Regions from separate parts of the Exiguobacterium sp. Leaf187 genome, predicted to be linked through region 2. Evidence: riboswitches for the same ligand, from Rfam matches in the RefSeq annotation. Region 2 holds a riboswitch; each other region holds the start of a gene.
What was found. A riboswitch is a leader RNA that binds a small molecule or an ion and turns the genes downstream of it on or off. The one in region 2 is predicted to bind S-adenosylmethionine.

Region 1 (3,280 bases), on a different contig from region 2:
CCATTGCCGTATAACCGACAAGTGAGACGAGTGTGACCGTGATACCAGAAACGATGGCAGGCAACGCTTCCGGGATTAAGACTTTATAGATGATCTGGAACTTCGTCGCGCCCATCGATTCAGCTGCCTCGATGACACCTTTATCGACTTCGCGTAACGCGAGTTCAACCATCCGACCGTAAAATGGTGCAGCACCGAAAATCAGTGCCGGTAATGCTGCCGTTGGTCCGAGGAACGAACCGACGATTGCTGTCGTAAATGGAATCAATAAGATCAGTAAGATGATGAACGGAATCGAACGGAAGACGTTGACGACCAAGCTCAACACTGAATAGAACGCCCGATTCTTGAACAATAACTCTTCGTTTGTCGCATACAATAGTAAACCAATGATCAAACCGAGGACGAATGTCGAAACACCAGCGATTGCCGTCATATAGACGGTACTGCCTGTCGCTTCCCACACCATGTCCCAATCTAGATTGTCAAAGAATGAAATCATCGGTGATCCACCTCCACTTCAACATCACTGGCTTGAAGCTTCGTGATGACCGCTTGTGTTGCTTCTGTTTCCCCGATCAACTGAATGAACAGTGTACCGAGTGCCCCTTCCTGTGATTGACCGACGTTTCCACCGATGATATTGAACAGGACCGGCGAATCCTTCATGACTTCCGCGAGGATCGGGCTTTCTGCTGTCGATCCGACGAACGTCAACTGAACGATTTTTCCGGTTGGGTACCGTTCGCGTAGTTTCGCGAACGTTAACTCGTTCTCCGACGGCGACGTCAATTGTTTGACGAATTCCTTCGTCATCGCTTGCTTCGGATGACGGAAGACTTCTGCGACCGGTCCTTGCTCGACGATTTTACCGGCTTCCATGACGGCGACCCGGTGACAGATTTTTTGAATGACGTGCATCTCGTGTGTGATCAAGACGATCGTCAGTTTCAGTTTTTCATTGATGTCGACGAGTAACTCAAGGATTGAGTCCGTCGTCTTCGGATCGAGTGCACTTGTTGCCTCGTCACATAAGAGAACGTCCGGGTTCGATGCCAGTGCCCGAGCGATACCGACACGTTGTTTTTGACCACCGGATAATTGTGACGGATAGGCTTTTTCGCGTCCGTCCAAACCAACGAGTTGGATCAGTTCCGCGACCCGTTCCTTGCGGTGTGCTTTCGGGAAGCCACCGAGCTCGAGTGGGAACATGATGTTCTCTTCAACCGTCCGTGACCATAGTAAGTTGAAGTGTTGGAAGACCATCGAGACATTCTTGCGGACGCCTCGTAATTCCTTAGGTTTTAGTGATGTCATTTCAACACCATCGATTTGGATCGAACCACTCGTTGGTGCTTCGAGCATATTCAGTAATCGGATCAGGGTCGATTTCCCTGCTCCGGAATAACCGATTATTCCAAAAATTTCACCGCGCTCGATTGTCAGATCGACATTCGCGACGGCTTCGACCGCTCCGCGCTTTGAGCGATAAATCTTTCCTACGTCTTGTAAACGAATCACAACTGTCCCTCCTAAAATAAAAAAAGTGCGCGCGTTTTAGAGCAAACGCGCGCACTTTTCAGTACACAAAACCATTTGCTCTCATCTCCCAGACTTTTGTCTGCTGGAATTAGCACCACTTCGGATTAGATCCGCGGTTGCCGGGTTTCATCGGGCCAGTCCCTCCACCACTCTCGATAAGAGTTTCGGTATTAAGTTTGTAGAATATATTCTGAATATTAGCAGGGGTTATTTTTGTTGTCAAACAGTTTTTTCAGAAACTTTTTCGAGGAACGTGAAAGCACGTGTTAAGTCTTCTTTCAAATCTTCCGCATCCTCAAGTCCAACTGAAATCCGAACGAGACCGTCCGTGATGCCGAGTTCTGCCCGACGTTCTGCTGGGATCGACGCGTGCGTCATCCGTGCAGGCACCGAAATCAGACTCTCGACGGCACCAAGACTCTCAGCGAGTGTGAAGAAGTGTGTCGCCTCGACGAGTTTTTCTGCGTTCGCTGCTGAACCGACATCAAAGCTGATCATCCCACCAAATCCAGTCGCTTGTTTCGCTTGGATGTCGTGACCAGGATGCGATGCAAGTCCTGGGTAGAAGATGTTCGAGACGATGTCTTGCGCTTGTAGGAACGCAACGAGATCATGTGCTGTCTCTTCGATCGCATCCATCCGGATACCGAGTGTACGAAGACCACGGACGAGCAAGAAGCTGTCTTGCGGTCCAAGCACGCCGCCTGTCGAGTTTTGAATGAAGTGCAGCTCTTCGCCGAGCGCATCATCTTTGACGACGACAAGTCCAGCGACGACGTCCGAATGTCCGCCGATGTATTTCGTCGCACTGTGCAAGACGATGTCTGCACCAAGTGCGAGTGGTTGTTGATGGTATGGTGTCGCGAACGTGTTGTCGACGACGAGTTTAAGATCGTGACGTTTGGCGATTGTTGCGATTGCTTCAATGTCCGTAACTTTCAACAACGGGTTCGTCGGTGTTTCGACGTAGACTATCTTCGTGTTGTCTTGGATCGCTGCTTCCGTTGCCGCAAGATCCGTCGTATCGACGAATGTCACTTGGATGTTGAACTTCGGTAAGACGCGTTGCATCAAGCGGAACGTACCACCGTAGACGTCATCCGTCATGACGATGTGGTCGCCAGACTCAAGCAAGTGGAAGACGGCATGGATCGCTGCCATCCCAGAACCGAACGCAAAACCACGTGCGCCGCCCTCGAGATCCGCAATCAATCGTTCGATGCTCGTCCGTGTCGGGTTCGCTGTCCGTGAGTATTCGTATCCGTCCTTAAGTTGACCGATTTTATCCTGCTTGTATGTGCTTGTTTGATAGATTGGAGGTGTGACGGCTCCTGTTGCCCGATCGACACCTGTTCCTCCATGAATCAATGCTGTCTTCTTACGCATGAGTTTCGTCCACCTTTTCAAAGATTTGTTGGCTTAAATAGCGTTCGGCACTGTCTGCGAAGACGGTGACGATCGTACTGCCGGGGTGACGCTTTGCGATATCAAGCGCAGCAACGAGCGCTGCACCTGCTGAACTACCAACGAGTAGTCCTTCGCGAGCAGCGAGTGTATGAACCGCGTCAAATGCATCGCGGTCAGAAATCGTATGAATCTCATCAACGAGTTCACGCGGAACGAGGCTTGGCCATTTCGCTGTACCGATACCTTCTGTCTTATGCGGACCGGCTGGACCACCATTTAAGACGGAGCCTTCCGGTTCAACGATTGCTGCTTTTGTACCGAGACGTTGTTT
Region 2 (3,280 bases):
GAGTCGTTCGAAGACGAACGTTTCAATGAGTAGCCGGACATCATAGATTTCCTGAATGTCGCGCTCAGACAAACCGACGACGACCGCTCCCATTCGTTCGAGACGAATCAATTGTTCGGATGCAAGGACCTTTAACGCATCACGGACGGGCGAGCGACTGACTGAAAAATCAGAGGCTAATTTGTTTTCGGATAAAATGGTACCGCTTTCAATCTTTCCTGAAATGATGCGCATCCGTAGCTCGTGTGCGACACGATCTCCAGCGGAAGCTTTTGCTAACCACTTCAAGGGGTATAACAGTTCTGACATGGAATCACCTGATTTCTAAAGTGAGTATACTTGTATACAAGTTAGTATAAACGTTTTTTTCTAAAATGCAAACGCTTAACTTACATTTTAGTGATTCAAGCAGGAATCAGGAAAATGGTTTCCGATATGTTAGGGTGAAGGAGTAAGTAACGAATCGATTAGTTAAAAAGGAGGTAATGCATATGCATGTTTTAGTCGTAGGTGCCGGAGCAGTTGGAGGTTATTTCGGGGGACGTCTTGCTGAGAAAGGGGAACAGGTGACATTCCTTGTTCGTCCGAAGCGCTATGAACAATTACAAAAGACAGGGTTACAGATCACTAGTCCTCATGGTGATGTTATGATCACGCCTCAGTTAGTGACACGAGACATGCGACTGAATCACACATTTGATGTCGTCTTACTTTCGACGAAAGCCTATCACTTGGATGATGTCCTACAGGATCTTGCGCCATTTGTTTCGAGCGAGACGTACATCATTCCTTTGTTGAACGGCATGCAGCATATACGACGGTTAACAGAAGTCTTCGGAGGAGATCGAGTACTGGGCGGGCTTTGCTTCATTGAATCGACGCTTGATGCAGAAGGGCGTATTGTACAGACAAGCCCGTCGCATCGGCTATTGTTTGGTTCACGAACCGGTAAACCAACAGCGCGTTTAGAGGAGATTGCAACACGTTTTGCGAAAGCGAAGGCACCGATGGCGTACTCGATGCATATCATGGATGACATGTGGCAAAAGTACCTCTTCATTTCGACATTTGCGGGCGTGACGACACTATTTCGCTCTGCCATCGGTCCAATTCGCAAGGACCCAATTGGTCATCAGATGATTCAAGACGTCATGAAGGAAGCGAAGCAAGCGATGGAAGAACAAGGCGCAGTCTTTAATGACGATGTAGAAGCGGTCTTGCTGAAGCAGATGCATGCAATGGAAGACACGATGAAATCGTCAATGTTACGGGACATGGAAAAGGGTCAGCCCGTCGAAGTGAAACATTTCTTTAGTACGTTGCTCGAAACACGCTCTTCACGTCATCTTCAACTGATTGAATCTAATTTATGGATCTATCAAAAAAATCGGGAAATGCCTGTTGACTGAATTATCTGCATTCTGATATGGTTAGGAACAATTACATACTTATCCAGAGAGGTGGAGGGACTGGCCCTATGAAACCTCAGCAACAGGTCGAAAGATACTGTGCTAATTCCTGCGGGTGCTGCACCCGATCGATAAGATTTCCGAATTGTCGACCGACGCATCCGTGAGGATGCGTTTTTTGTTTGAAATAGGTGGAACGAGGAGGAAATGGATTCATGAAAACGAGCGGAGCATTTCGACGCAAGATGGAATCACGTCATCTGATCATGCTGTCGTTAGGTGGTGTCATTGGAACAGGATTATTTTTAAGTACAGGTTATACGTTGGAACAAGCAGGACGTGTCGGAACGATTTTATCGTATTTGATCGGAGCCGTTGTCGTTTACTTAGTCATGTTAAGTCTCGGTGAACTCGCCGTGCACATGCCGGAAACCGGATCATTCCATAAGTACGCAACGAAGTACATTGGACCTGGCACCGGTTATACAGTAGCCTGGCTCTACTGGCTGACGTGGACGGTCGCCCTTGGTTCAGAATTCACGGCAGCAGGCATTTTGATGCAACGTTGGTTCCCATCGATTCCGGTTTGGGTGTTCAGTGCCTTATTCGCTGCGATGATCCTTGGTATCAACGTCTTGAAGGTTCGCGTGTTCGCTGAAGTCGAGTTTTGGTTCTCCGCCATTAAGGTCGTGACGATCATTGCGTTCATTTTACTTGGTGCGGGAGCGATCGTCGGCTTCATTCCACTGCAAGATGGTAGCCCAGCCCCATTCTTTTCTTCCTTAACGGAAGGTGGATTATTCCCAAATGGTGCTTTCGTCATCTTCATGACGATGCTTGCCGTGAATTTTGCTTACTCGGGAACGGAACTGATCGGTGTCGCAGCGGGTGAAGCAGTCGATCCGAAACGGACGATTCCGCTTGCGATCCGGACGACGATCTTGCGACTCGTCCTCTTCTTCGTCGGTACGATCATCGTGTTAGCCGTCTTATTGCCAACGGATGGGAAAGGTGTACTCGAAAGTCCGTTCGTCGCCGTGTTCGAACGGATCGGAATTCCCTACGCAGCAGACGTGATGAACTTCGTCATTTTGACAGCGATTTTGTCGGCAGCGAACTCTGGACTTTACGCCGCCTCTCGGATGCTCTGGTCGCTTGCGAACGAACGTATGATTCCACGCTTCTTCGCCCAAGTGACACCAAGTGGGGTTCCACTTCGAGCTGTATTGTTCAGCATGCTTGGCGGAGGACTTGCCTTGCTGTCTAGCATCTATGCAGCAGGGAGTGTCTATATCGCGCTCGTCTCGATTTCCGGTCTCGCTGTCGTCGTCGTTTGGATGAGTATCAGCATTGCTCAGTATCGCTTCCGGAAACAATTTCTCCGCGAAGGGCATACGGTCGACGAATTGGTCTATCGCACACCACTCTTTCCATTCGTGCCAATCGCCGCTTTCGTCGTCTGTTTGATTTCCCTGATTGGTATCGGATTTGATCCGACACAACGAATCGCCTTGTACTGTGGTATTCCATTCATCGTGATCTGTTATGTCGTACATGCGTTCACGAATTCTTCTCAGAAACGGAGTGTTGAAGATGTCCCGAATCAAAAATCCAGTTGATCAACGATTACAGGAAGTTCCCTTTCTCATTTTAGATGGTGCCCTTGCAACCGAACTTGAACAGAAGGGATTCGACCTGAACGATCCGCTTTGGTCAGCACGTCTCTTAATCGAAGCACCGGAACAAATCGAACACGTCCATCGTGACTACTTTGAAGTAGGTGCTGATGTTGCCATCACTTCAAGCTATCAAGCAAGTATCGAAGGGTTCAAGCAACGTCATATCACGACAGAGGAAGCACAGGCGCTGAT
Region 3 (3,280 bases), on a different contig from region 2:
ACTAAGATGACGAGAATCCCGACCGTGATGATCATGACTTTCGTGTCGAATCGTTGATAGCCATAAGTGATCGCTAAGTCGCCGAGACCACCGCCTCCAATCGCACCTGCCATCGCTGACGCCCCGATCAAGCCAACCGTCGCGATCGTTAAGTTCAGGATGAGTGAACCGAGTGCTTCCGGTAGGAGGAAGCGGAAAATCGTTTGAAACGGTGTCGCGCCCATCGCTTCTGCTGCTTCAAGAACGCCTTTATCGACTTCGAGTAAAGAACTCTCGATCAGACGCGCCATGTACGGTGCAGCGTAAAAGACGAGCGGGACGATGGCGGCTTCTGTTCCGATCGATGTCTGAACGATCAAGCGCGTCAACGGGATGATCGCGACGAGTAAGATGATGAACGGAATCGAGCGGAAAATATTGACGATACTGTTGAAGAACGTGAACAGCGGGACATTTTCAAGCAATGCTCCTTTTCGCGTGACGACAAGCAGGATCCCGAGTGGTAAGCCGATCAAGGTCGAGAATAAGAGCGAAACGGATACCATCGTCATCGTCTGCAAAAATGCTGTCCAGATATCACTGTAATTAACTAGCATGAGCAAGTACCTCCTCGACCGTCACCTGTGCCTGATCGATGTAGTGTAACGCTCGTTTCACTTCAGTCTGCTCACCAATCAACTCGATGAGTAAGGTGCCGAACGGCGTATCCTGCAACTCCGTGATACTACCGTGCAAGATGTTGATATCGACGTCAAAGCGTTTCGCAACTTGCGATAAGAGCGGCTGCCCGGTGTGATGTCCGAGGAAATGAATCTTATAGATCGGATTCGCATTCCGGGACTCGATCAACTGGCGAATCGATGCTGGAATCTCGTCGTGCATGACGGAGCGGACGAAGTTCTGTGCTGTCTCGGTCTGCGGGTTTGAAAAGACATCAAAGACCGTTCCTGACTCGATCAGTTTCCCAGCTTCAATGACAGCGACGCGGTCGCAAATCTCCCGAATGACGCCCATCTCGTGGGTGATCAAGAGAATCGTGATTCCGTACTCCGCATTGATCCGTTTTAATAACTGGAGAATATGATGTGTCGTTTGGGGATCGAGTGCTGACGTCGCTTCGTCACATAAGAGGACGGAAGGTTGCGTCGCGAGTGCCCGGGCGATACCAACGCGCTGTTTCTGCCCACCCGACAATTGATCCGGATAATGATCCGCCTTGTCCGCGAGATCGACGAATTCGAGTAACTCCGTCACCCGGCGGCGAATTTCGTCTTTCTTGACGCCTGCGAGAACGAGTGGTTTCGCGACATTCGTAAAGACCGTGTTCGCATTCAATAGATTGAAGTGCTGAAAAATCATCCCGATCCGTTGTTTTGCTTGGCGCAATTTTTTCGGAGACAGTTGCGTTAAATCTTCTCCATCGACCGTCACCGTTCCTGACGTCGGTCGTTCTAATAGATTGACACAGCGGAGCAGTGAACTTTTTCCGGCACCGCTAAAGCCGATGACACCAAAGATTTCGCCTTTCTCGATCGTCAGGTCGACACCGTCGAGTGCTGCGATCGTCTGATCTTTCGTGACGTACGTTTTTTTGACTTGATGAAATGCGATCATTCCGTTTTCCCCCTTCATTCAACAAAAAAGGTCCCTTCTTGAGAAACAAGAAGAGACCTGGATCCGCACAGTGGCAGAATCCACTCCACTCATCTCTCAGACATCTGTCTGATGGAATTGGCACAGTGCTCATAATGAGTCTGTTGCCGAGGTTTCGTAGGGCCAGTCCCTCCACCTCTCTGGATAAGTATTGCGGTATGAAATTTGTATGTGTGTTGTTGCGTTGTTGCTTATGTCGTAAAACTAATTTTTACATTACGGGTCGAAACTTTAAAAGTCAACCAACTTTGCAAAAATAATCCATTTGGCGCATATCGATGGATGAACAAGTTATGAGTTAGCTTACTCAACGGATCATGATTCGTCAAGAAAGATTTGACAAGTCATTTTTGGTCGTGCTACCATCGTTTCAATGATTATTCCGACAATTCCAATATGATATTTATCAAGAGTGAACGAGAGACCTGGCTCTATGACTTCACGGCAACCTGCAATCTGTAAGGTGCTCCGACCAGCAAAGCGCGGCTTTGGATGATACGGTGAAAAACTCGTGGGCGTCCAAGCAGTGACGTCGACGAGTTTTTTTCATGAATGGAGGAAAAATAGTAATGATGAACTATCCTGTATTGACTGGTGCTGAAGCGTTCTATTTTCAAGGGGGATCGATCGGCATTCTAATCTGTCATGGTTTTAACGCCACACCGCAAAGTGTCCGGGACGTCGGTGAGGCATTCGCTGCTGAAGGTTTTACCGTCTATGCCCCGCGCTTACGTGGACATGGAACGAATGTCCGCGAGTTTGAACAATCGACTGCTCGATGTTGGAAGCAAAGTCTGCAAGACGGCTATGAACGTTTACAAGAAACATGCGATCAAGTCTTCGTCATCGGTCAATCGATGGGTGCGACGCTTGCACTGTCACTCGCCGCTGACGGCATTCCGTTTGCCGGCATCATTACGATCAATGCCGCACTCTCCGTTCCTTCTTACGAAGCACTTTCGTTCGAGGACGGTCCACAGTACTTACCGGAAGGGGCACCGGACATTAAGCGAGCAGCCTTCGAAATCATCTATGACCTCGTTCCGAGCCGTTGTGCGTTCGAACTCGTCCGTCTGATGGATGAAACGAAAGGACGCTTAGGATCAATCCTTCTGCCGACATTAATTCTCTACTCGGCGACCGATCACGTCGTTCCGCCGTCGAGCTCGGATTATCTGCATCAGCACATCGGAACGAATGATAAACGAAGCTACTGTTTACTGAACTCGTACCACGTCGCGACCCTCGATCATGATCAGGATTTGATCGTTCGTGAGACGATCCGCTTTATCGAACAATCGTGTCAGTTTTCGCAAGAAACAGGCTGAATCAAAAAAAACAGCTATTCGTTTCTATATGGAAGCAAATAGCTGCTACAGATTGTAAGCAAAGCGCAATTTTCTCTAATGGGAGGATTGCGCTTTGTTCATTTCAAATCGTTTTCCTGGGACAAGCATCGACCTCGTCCTGTTAATCAAGATGACGCTTCTTCAACATGTATTTAGTATTTCCTACATGCGACGTACCATCAAAGAGATCTAGACTAACATGACATTCCGTTAATTTTTAGGTCTTGGGTTGAAGGAATAGGTACCCTATTTCTCTACATTAGACGCGTTGCCCGAAA

Region 1: linked by a shared signal. The riboswitch ahead of ASF99_RS11700 (methionine ABC transporter ATP-binding protein) and the one ahead of ASF99_RS15000 (amino acid permease) in region 2 are both predicted to bind S-adenosylmethionine.
Region 3: linked by a shared signal. The riboswitch ahead of ASF99_RS13535 (methionine ABC transporter ATP-binding protein) and the one ahead of ASF99_RS15000 (amino acid permease) in region 2 are both predicted to bind S-adenosylmethionine.

The regions. Positions count from the first base shown of each region.
Region 1 covers NZ_LMPR01000009.1:1,440,890-1,444,169, forward strand. The annotation lists gene ASF99_RS11695 (methionine ABC transporter permease) at 1-502, opposite strand, end outside; gene ASF99_RS11700 (methionine ABC transporter ATP-binding protein) at 499-1,521, opposite strand; SAM riboswitch class I at 1,600-1,704, opposite strand; gene ASF99_RS11705 (bifunctional cystathionine gamma-lyase/homocysteine desulfhydrase) at 1,762-2,928, opposite strand; gene ASF99_RS11710 (PLP-dependent cysteine synthase family protein) at 2,921-3,280, opposite strand, start outside.
Region 2 covers NZ_LMPR01000011.1:188,648-191,927, reverse strand. The annotation lists gene ASF99_RS15010 (GntR family transcriptional regulator) at 1-309, opposite strand, end outside; gene ASF99_RS15005 (ketopantoate reductase family protein) at 492-1,409, shown strand; SAM riboswitch class I at 1,446-1,547, shown strand; gene ASF99_RS15000 (amino acid permease) at 1,625-3,028, shown strand; gene mmuM (homocysteine S-methyltransferase) at 3,003-3,280, shown strand, end outside.
Region 3 covers NZ_LMPR01000009.1:1,836,395-1,839,674, forward strand. The annotation lists gene ASF99_RS13530 (methionine ABC transporter permease) at 1-596, opposite strand, end outside; gene ASF99_RS13535 (methionine ABC transporter ATP-binding protein) at 586-1,614, opposite strand; SAM riboswitch class I at 1,701-1,804, opposite strand; SAM riboswitch class I at 2,054-2,155, shown strand; gene ASF99_RS13540 (alpha/beta hydrolase) at 2,223-2,981, shown strand.